DNA from 2 places in the Paraburkholderia sp. Ac-20342 genome. Region 1 is predicted to be linked to the other one. Evidence: predicted binding sites of a transcription regulator. Region 1 holds the regulator's gene; the other holds the start of a gene.
The links. The regulator FNR, encoded in region 1, switches genes on or off when oxygen is low (the NO sensors DNR and NnrR bind a similar motif). The targets are predictions, from matches to a motif close to TTGATNNNNATCAA.

Region 1 (4,934 bases):
GGAATTGAGCCGCTGGGCGATCGAAACCGGCGGCGAGGAACAGTCGTTCGGCTTCACGGACATGACGATCCGCGCGATCCAGGAAGTCATGCGCTTCGCGCAGCGCATGGGCATCTCACGTTACGTCACGGTGACAACCACACCGATCGAACGGATGTTGCGCCGCGCCGGCCTCGACATCAGCCGGCTCGGCGAGCCGATGCAGATCGGCGTCGAGCGCGCCGTGGCACTCAACGTTGCAGTGAGCGAAAAGACCCTTACCGCATTGTTCGGACCGGTCGCGGCGGCAGCCTGATCGCCGGCTGAAGCGAATTCGAGCGCGGCCCGGTTTATGGACACCGTTTGACGGTCACGGTTTGCAGCCCTGATCGCCGTCTGATCGACGGCTCCGACTCTCCGCCCGATTCCAAGCCCGACTCTCGATCCGACTCCAAGCCCGGTTTGTGGCACCGATTCGCAGCCTGACAACAACCCGGCTGTGGCTTGACCACCGCGACACCCAATCCGGCGGCATGCGCGCCGACTCAGGAACCGAACATCCGTTCGAGAGCGTTCTCGAGATGCGCGCGCATCGCCGCCTCGGCGGCAGCCGCGTCCCTGCGGCGAATCGCATCGAGCACGGCCATATGCTCGGCCTGCACGAGCCGCTGCCGCTCCACCGTTTTCACGAGCGACAGATTGCGCGACAGGTTCATGCTGAACACGATCTGCTCCTCGATAAACGACATGACCGTGATGAAAAACGGGTTCTTCGAGGCGCGCGCGACCGCCACATGAAACATGAAGTCGTCCTTCGCGCCGATCCCCTGGGCTTCGATGATGCGCTCCAGTTCGTCCCACGCCTGCTCGATCGCCGCGATGTCCTCGGCATCGGCCTTCAGCGCGGCCTGCGCGGCCGCGCCCGCCTCGGTCACGATGCGGAATTCGTAGCAGCGGCGGATATCGGACAGCGTTTCGAGCGGCGCGAAGCGGCGCACGTCCGGATCGGGCCGCCGCGCGACGGTCGTGCCCGAGCCATGCCGCGTCGTAATGATGCCGTCCGCCCGCAGCCGCGCCAGCGCCTCGCGCACCGTCGGCCGCGAGGTCGCGAAACGCTCGGCGAGCGCATGCTCGGTCGGCAATCTCTCGCCTTCCTTGTACTCGCCTTCGAGAATGCGATTGAGAATGTCGCCGTAAATCTGGTCGGGCAAGCCCCTGGTTTTACGATCGTTCATCAGCGGACTGGGCTACTTGTCTGAATATGGTCTGATTGTAAGGCCAACCCTGTGACGCCTTGAGAAAACTTATGCGCCCTGTATTTTCCCGGGGATCGCCCGCGCTTGCCGCCGCAACGCTCGTCGCACAGCGACTGAGCCGCGAAATTTGGCAAATGTTTGATTTACATCCTGGTCGAGTGCATCTTTTCCGGCAATCATCTAAGCTTCGTTGGTATAAAAGACCGAGGAGCCCGGCCGCTGCAACGTTTGTTGCACAGCGGTTGCGGCAAATGCATTTCTCAGAAGCGGAGTCGATATGTACACACGCATTCTCGTCGCGGTCGACGGCAGCAATACCTCGCGCCGTGCGTTCGAAGCAGCGCTCGATCTGGCCAAATCCAATGGCGCGGTTTTGCGGCCGTTCTATGTCGTCGAAAACACGCCGATGTATTTCGAGGCGCCCGGCTACGATCCGTCCATTCTGCGCAACCGGCTGATCGAGGAAGGCCAGGAGCTTCGCGCGGAATTCTCGAAGGCCATGGCCGACCAGGGTGTGCGAGGCGAGCCGGCGGTTTCCGAGGCGTCATCGCTCGGCGATGTGTCGGATATCGTGCTGAAGGCCGCGGAAGAATTCGGCGCCGATCTGCTCGTGATGGGCACGCATGGCCGGCGCGGCTTCCAGCGGCTGATTCTCGGCAGCGTCGCCGAGCGCTGCGTGCGTCAGGCTACGCTGCCGGTGCTGCTGATTCCGTCCGCCGCGGGCACCGGGAAGGAATCCGCCTGAGTTGTTGCAGCATGCGCCGGGCACCGCATACAACGCGATGCCTGGCGGCAACCGGGCCGCCGTGTCCGCCGGCAGAGAACCCACCGGCACAATCCCCGGCGGCTCATCGTCCCGCTCCGGAGTGAACGCGCAGGCTTCGCAGAATGCCCACTCAGCCCACGCGTCACTTTGCCACCCGGCCCGTGCAAAGACGGATGGGACAATCGATTCACCCTTACGCTTACCGCGCGCAGACCATGCCGACCTCTTCCGCTGCTAGCCGTTCCCTACCCCGCGCCACCGGCACGGCCGATCGCACCACCGGCGCGCCGCCCGCGCGCGGCAGCCGCCGGACCCCAGCCGCACGCACCGCCGCGCGCTGCTCGAGTTGCTCGATGCGGCAGCTCTGCATGCCGCAGGGCTTGTCGCCGGAAGAGCTGTCGAAGCTCGAAACGCTGATCTGCTCGGCGCGTTCCGTGCAGCGCGGCGAAGCGCTCTATCGCAGCGGCGACCACTTCGACAGCATCTACGCGGTGCGCTCGGGCTCGATGAAAACGGTGATGGTTCATCGCGACGGCCGCGAGCAGGTCACGGGCTTGCGCCTTGCCGGCGAAGCGCTCGGGCTCGACGGCATCAGCGCGGACGTGCATGCGTGCAGTGCCGTCGCGCTCGAAGACAGCAGCGTCTGCATCGTGCCGTACAGCGCGCTGAAGCTGCTGTGCCGCGAGATCAGTTCGATGCAGGAACGCATGCACAAGCTGCTCGGCGCGCAGATCGTCAGCGAGGCGGCGCAGATGATGGTGCTCGGCTCGCTGTCCGCCGACGAACGCGTCGCCGCGTTCCTGCTCGACGTATCGCAACGCAATGCGCAGCGCGGCTATTCGTGGGCCGAATTCAATCTGCGCATGACGCGCGAGGACATGGGAAGCTATCTCGGCATGACGCTCGAAACCGTCAGCCGCACCCTGTCAAGATTTCAAAAGCAAGGTCTCATCGACACGCAGGGCAAGCACATTCGCATCGTCGATATCGAAGGACTGCGGCAGGTTTGAGCCGTCTGTCGGCCCGCTCGTGAAAGGGCTTACGGGCCCGTATGCCGTCTTTTTCCAGCGGTATTCCTCGCAGCTTTTCGTGCGCTTTTCGCGCACTTTTCACCTTGGCACGGGCCCTGCGAGCGGATAGAGTTTTTGGACCGTCCCCCGTGGCAAGCCGCTCGCGCGGGACAGGAGTGAGCGCCTTGCGCTAACTCTGCTCGACCGCCTTAGGAGACCCGGCGAATGAATCGCGACCCTGCTCCGCATCACCCGCTCGTGCAACGCCTGATCGACGCGCGTCGAATCACCGACGCCCTCTTTGCCGTCGTCAAACCCGAACACCTCTATGAGCGGCCGATCCGCGAACGTCATCGCATCGTGTTTTATATCGGCCACCTCGAAGCCTTCGATCGCAATCTGTTCGACCGGCGTCTGTTCGATCTGCCCGCGTTTGCGCCGGAACTCGACCAGCTTTTCGCATTCGGCATCGATCCGGTCGGCGGCGGCTATCCGACCGACGAGCCGAGCGACTGGCCCTCGCTCGATACGGTGCGCGAGTACGCGGTACGCGCGCGGCGGCAAATCGACAACGCGCTCGACAACCTCGGCGACGTGGCTCGCGGCGAGGCAGCAGAGCAGTTGCTCAACGTCGCGATCGAGCATCGTCTGATGCATGCCGAAACGCTCGCGTACATGTTCCATCAGTTGCCGCTCGCGCAGAAGGACACCGCATTGCGTGAGGCCGTGGCGACGCGTCCCGAGCGGCGCGGGGCGTTGTCGTCGATGGTGAGCGTGCCGGCCGGGACCGCCGTGCTCGGCATGACGCGCGAGGCCGGCCGCTTCGGCTGGGACAACGAGTTCGGCGCAAGACAGGTCGAGGTGCCCGCGTTCGAGGTCGACCGCCATATGGTGACGAACGGCGCGTTCCTCGGGTTCATCGAGGACGGCGGTTATCGCGAGCCGAAGTGGTGGTCGCCACGTGACTGGGCGTGGCGCGAAGCCGAGCGCATCGACCATCCGGCCGGCTGGTCGCAACGCGCGGCGCGAAGCGACCATGGCGAATGGACGCTGCGCACGATGTTCGACGAGGTGCCGCTGCCGCTCGATTGGCCCGTCTACGTCAGTCACGCCGAAGCGAGCGCCTATGCGCGCTGGGCCGGCAAGACGCTGCCGACCGAAGCGCAATGGCAGCGCGCCGCGCATGGCGCGCCGCTGGCGGCATCGGGCAATTTCGACTTCCGCAGTTGGGACCCGCAACCCGTCGACGCGCATCCGGACAACGTCAGCACGTTCGGCGTCGAAGGTCAGTTCGGCAATGGCTGGGAGTGGACCTCGACGTTATTCGACGCACTGCCCGGCTTCGAAGCGTTTCCGTTCTATCCCGGCTATTCGGCCAACTTCTTCGACGGACAGCATTACGTGCTCAAAGGCGGCTCGGCGCGTACCGCGGCATGCATGCTGCGGCCGGAATTCCGCAACTGGTTTCAGCCGCATTATCAGTATGTTTATGCGGGGTTCCGCTGTGTGAGGGGTTTGACGGATTAAGCGATAGTTGACGCGGAAAATCGACTATCGCTTTATTGATCTGCTGCAGGAATCCTGGACAGAAATGAGTGTTAGTGTTTCGGAGCAATTTTCCCCATGACACGGGAGATTGGCGACGAAACGCAAACAGTACCCGGTGGAGCAGATCGTGGCGGCGCTCAAGCAGGCTGAGCTGGGCATGCCGGTGGCGGACCTGATCCGGCAGCTGGGGATATCCGAGCAGACGTATTAGCGATGAAAAAAGCAGTACGCGGGCCTGGAGTCGAACCAGGTCCGCGTACTCAGGCAGTTCCAGGACGAGAATGCGCGGCTCAAGAAGCTGGTTGCGGAACCCAGTCGAACAGACGCGCTTTACTGAAACCGCAGACGGCCGCCGCGCGATAGGGACGCCCGTCC
Region 2 (4,934 bases), on a different contig from region 1:
CGCCATTTAGGTAATTGGCTGGCGCACTGCTTACGTCGAGGGTTCAGGTGCGCTGTACGACAACAGCGCTAGGATGTCGTATTGCTCAGGTTTTTGTGGCGTATTCCTTATTTGACAAGGTTCGACGTCGGTAGATTGAAGAAAAATTCTTCCAGCTACACATCTAGCTACATATTTGGAGTGGGGCGCTTGGCGGGTGGTTCTGCGGCCATTGGCTCGCAGATGCGGGAACTTCGTCTCTGCCAGCAATGACGGCAATCCTGCGGAATTTGGGCTCTGTACGGTTTTTCGGAGGCGTATGCAATAGAGGGAATGGGGTATGAAAGACCCTGCGTAGAGGTTTTTGATTGGCGAAGAGAAGAGGGCGTGCGGACTTGGCGAGTCTCCAGATCGCAGACCGGTACAGACTGCGCAGTGGTTTTTACAAACACGTGCCTCGATAATGAGCGACGGCCATCATCGGTCCGGTAGTCCTCGGTAATCGAAATATGAAGAGTCGGTTACCGTCATGGGGCGGTGAGTGACGGCAACGAATCGTAAGTACGCGCTCGCGGATGTGAGAGTCGCCGCTCTGTCCGGCTTGGGCGAACGGCCGGTTAGCAGCGTCCGGCCAGCCCGCTGGGAGTCGGTAGCTGAGTGGCTGCAGAGGCCGATAGAATAGGGGCCATACGCGTGCCGCATGCCGTCCAGACCCGCTGTCAGTCTTCCTTATCGTGATGATTCACACGGTGTTCAGCGTGTCTCGTCGCCTGCAAAAAAGCTGCTTTCCGGGTCGATGCATTCGGTGTCGATACATTGCACGTGCCATTGGCCGCTCATCAGCGCTTGACCTTTATTGGCACACCATTGGGCACGTCCGGTTTCTCCTTCGAACGAACTGCCGGGCGCGTTCAGATCGAGTCCTTCGAGCACGCAGGTGGGTGTTGAATCATGCGGACCGCACACGAGTGTGTTGCCGCAGTCGACGTGCAGCGTGCCCCACTCGGGCAGTTCGAGCCCCAGGTGTCCTTCACGCGACCATTGGCGCGTTTCCTTGTCGAGCCACAGGATGACGAATGCCATTGGATTGATGCGATCGAACGTGTCGAGGTGGATGGTGAGACGCATGACTTTCTCCTGGTGTAGCGCGTGCATCTGCAGATCGCGACTAGCCGGCTGACTGCCTCAGAACCCACTGGATCAACACGTGCGCGTCTTCCGGAGTGATCGGGCCGCCGCGATCCGGCGGCAGTGGCATGGCTGCATCGCCCCAATGTGCTTTGCCGCCGACCCGCAGCTTGTGTTCGAGCATCGCCTGTGCACCCGGCACGTCGCGATAGCGTTCCGCGATCTGTTCGAACGAAGGCGCGAGGAAGGGTGCGTCGCGGGTATGGCAGAACATGCAATGTTGTTGATTGACGAGAGCGGTCGGCTCGGACTGCGCGCGCGCTGCGCCATTTGCTGTCAGTAATGCCGCAAACAGGATCGCGGTAAGAAATTGCGGGGAAGCGGCATTCACGACACACACTCCACGAAAGGTTTCAGGATCAGTGTAGGGTGCGGGACGCCGTTACGATTGACGCACGTCAAGCCGATGTTTTTTCACTGGTTCGCGGATGCATTTGCAGTTGAGGTACCCGTGCTCACGTGCAAATGGTGTTTCCGTGGAGTGAACGACGAATGGCGAACGGCGTCGGTGGTGCACCTGACGCGGCCTTTGCAACTACACCCGGGCGAGGCCGTCCATATCAAGAATTCTGATCTGCTTGCCGTGCGTGTCGATCAGCCTGGCTTTCTGGAACTTCGACATCATGCGGCTGACGGTTTCGAGTTTTAAACCGAGGTAGCTGCCGATTTCTTCGCGCGTCATACGCAGGTGAAACTCGGCCGGCGAGTAGCCGCGTGATTTGAGCTTGCTCGACATATTCAGCAGAAACGTTGCAACGCGCTGGTCAGCGGACATCGTGCCGAGCAGCATCATGAGTGTCGCCTCGCGCACGATCTCGCCGCCCATCAGTCGATGCACATGCTGCTGCACTGCCTTGACGTCGCGGCACATGGTTTCGAGAAGATGGAACGGGATGATGCAGACCTTGCTGTCCTCGATGGCTGGCGCGTCGCAACTGTGCTGCCCTGAACAGATACCGTCGAGGCCGAGCACATCGCCGGCCAGATGAAACCCCGTGACATGTTCGCGGCCGTCACGATGCATTACGACCGTTTTGAAGGAGCCGGCCCGAACGGCATAGATGTTCTGGAACGAGTCCCCCGCGCGGAACAGCGATTCCCCGCTTCTTATCGTGCGCGATGGGCAGATCAGCGCTTCGATCCGTTCGGTCTCGGCCGGTGTCAGGCCTTCTGGCAGGCAGAACGCGTGCATCGCGCAAGCCGAGCAATTGGCGCCCGAGCGCTTCGGGGCTGGCGTTGCAGCACCAGCGGTTCGCGGCGAGGGCAATGAGGCTTGCGCGACGATCCGGGCTTCGGAAAAGTCGACAACGTCAGACATGATGTGCTCCAGGATAATGAAGGCCACGTGTGCAGCGCTCGTGGGTAATCTGCCTGATCGTGTTGCAGGCGAGATCGAATTCACTCGTTTTGTCGAAGAAATACTGCGCGCCGTTGGCGAGGCACGCCTGACGGAAACCGTTGTCCGAATGGTTCGTCAGCACAATCGTGATCACCGGGGACCGGCTTTGCGCGAGACCACGCAACAGCTCCATACCGGTGCCGCCGGTCAGATGCAGATCCATCACCACAAGGTCCGCGCTCGTGCGCTCGATGCCGTCAAGCGCGGGGAGGGGTTCTTCGGCAACGCCCACGATCTGCACACCCTTGATCGTAGCGAAGTGCGCTGCCATGCGTTTCCTGATTGAAATCGTGTCCTCGACGAGGAACACGCGCAAGGTTGGCAGTGACGAGCTTGAGTTCATGGCTCGCAGTATCGGCCGCTCTATCTCAAAATAAAATCGGCGGCGAACGAGCTTGAGGTAGGGGAGTGCGAAGCTCGTGTAGGGAATTTCCTACGCGCGCCTCGCGACAGCGGAGTGGGGGCGCGAGCGGCGAGGGCCAGGACGGCGGAGCGGGCGTCGCGATAAAGGTGCTGTGACCTCGTTAGATGTCCTCGTCGTCCCCAAGCAGTTTGTGACGCGTGGCGTAGCGCACCAGCGCGGCTTCGTGCGGCATCTGCATTTTCTCGAGGATACGGGTTTTATAGGTACTCACTGTTTTGCTGCTGACACACAGTTCGGTGGCAATCTCAGTGAGCGTTTGCCCTGTGGCGATGCGGCGGAACACATCGAATTCCCGGTCGGACAGGCGCTGATGAGGCAGCGTGTCGGCGGGATCGTTCAGGCTCTGCGCAAAGCGTTCAGCCATGGCGAGGCTGACATAGACTCCGCCGCCGGCCACCTTGGTGACCGCCGAAACCAGTTCGGCGCTGGCGCTTTCCTTGGTGAGATATCCCGACGCACCAGCCTTGAAGGCTCGCACGGCGTACTGTTGCTCTGCGTGCATGGTGAGCACAAGAATGCGCAGCGCCGGTAGCTCATCCCTGATCTGCTTGATCAACTCGACGCCGTTGCGCCCCGGCATTGACAGGTCCAGCACGAGCACCTCGGCCGGATGCGAGCGAGCTAACGCAATCGTGCTGACGCCGTCGCTGGCTTCACCGACCACTTCGAAGCTTTTTGCGTTCTGCAGGATATGTCGCAGACCATCGCGCACAAGCGCGTGGTCGTCGGCAATCAGCACTCGAATCATGTTTGGCTCTCCTGCAGTTGGACGGCCGCGGTTGGAAAGGTGACGACCAGAACGAAGCCTTTGCCGTTGGAAGTGTGAATCTCGACCGTGCCGCCCAGCATGTACGCACGTTCACGGATGCCGAGCAAGCCAAAGGATTTTTCCGCGGACGGCGTCGATGCGGTGGCACCGCGACCGTTGTCCGCGACCTGCACGACGCAGGCATCGGCCTGGATGCGCACCGTGAGTGTGACGACGGTGGCCTCCGCATGGCGGGCCACATTGGTCAATGCCTCCTGGACGATACGGAACAGCGTGGTCGCGCCTGCCGGCGCGAAATGCATGTCACCGACGTCGATGTCGCGGTTCACATCGATGCCATAGCGGTTCGTGAAGTCGTTGGCGAGCCATTCGATCGCCGGAATCAGACCGAGGTCGTCGAGCATGACCGGGCGCAGATCGGCGGCGATGCGGCGTACCGACGCAACGGTCACGTCGATGAGCCGCCGCATGCCCCGCAGTTGCTGCAGAAGCTCGGGTTCCGCCGTGCTTTCCAGCGCCTGTTCGACTGCGGAAAGGTCCATTTTCAGCGCGGTCAACTGCTGTCCGAGGTCGTCATGCAATTCGCGGGCAATGCGGGTTTTTTCTTCCTCGCGAACTTTCTGCAAATTGGCTGAGAGTTCGCGCAGTTCCTCGCGCGATTTACGCTGCGCATCCTCCGCTTTCACGCGCTCGGTGATGTCGCGCAGCATCACCGTATAAAGCTTGTTATCGCCGTCGCGAACCTGGGAAATCGACGCCTCGATCGGAAACTCTTCACCGTTGCTGCGCAGGCCGAACAGCACGCGCTGCTGCTTGCCCATCTGCCGCTCGGACACTCCCGTCACGCCGAACTGTTCGACATGCCGCGCGTGCGTCGCGCGAAAACGCTCCGGAATGAAGCGCGAGAGCGAGGCGCCGAGCGCCTCCTCCGCACTGCAGCCGAACACATGTTCGGCCATGGGATTGAAGATGATGATGTTTTGCCGTTCGTCGACAGTGATGATGGCTTCCATCGATGAGCGGATGATCCCCATCAAGCGTGCCGCGTTGGCGCTGGACAGATTGCGTGCCTCGTTTGTCGCTGTGTAGGCACCGTGTGTGTGTGCGATCAGAAAGGCCGCGACGGCGAAGAGACAGGCAGCCGCGATGCACGCTATCAGCAAGCTGTTTTCCCT

Region 2: a site for FNR is predicted at 1,556-1,569, ahead of G3N58_RS18510 (cytochrome C). Genes of this name have one in related genera too.

What each region holds. Positions count from the first base shown of each region.
Region 1 covers NZ_JAAGPQ010000002.1:104,032-108,965, forward strand. Annotated here, with positions in the region: gene G3N58_RS01260 (acyl-homoserine-lactone synthase) at 1-295, shown strand, start outside; gene G3N58_RS01265 (FCD domain-containing protein) at 525-1,214, opposite strand; gene G3N58_RS01270 (universal stress protein) at 1,513-1,980, shown strand; gene fnr (fumarate/nitrate reduction transcriptional regulator Fnr) at 2,217-3,011, shown strand; gene G3N58_RS01280 (SUMF1/EgtB/PvdO family nonheme iron enzyme) at 3,237-4,538, shown strand; partial or broken gene G3N58_RS01285 (transposase) at 4,648-4,869, shown strand; gene G3N58_RS33940 (hypothetical protein) at 4,850-4,934, opposite strand, start outside.
Region 2 covers NZ_JAAGPQ010000041.1:34,614-39,547, forward strand. Annotated here, with positions in the region: gene G3N58_RS18505 (DUF3564 domain-containing protein) at 733-1,107, opposite strand; gene G3N58_RS18510 (cytochrome C) at 1,148-1,462, opposite strand; gene G3N58_RS18515 (helix-turn-helix domain-containing protein) at 1,703-2,512, opposite strand; gene G3N58_RS18520 (response regulator transcription factor) at 2,478-2,909, opposite strand; gene G3N58_RS18525 (response regulator transcription factor) at 3,091-3,738, opposite strand; gene G3N58_RS18530 (PAS domain-containing sensor histidine kinase) at 3,735-4,934, opposite strand, start outside.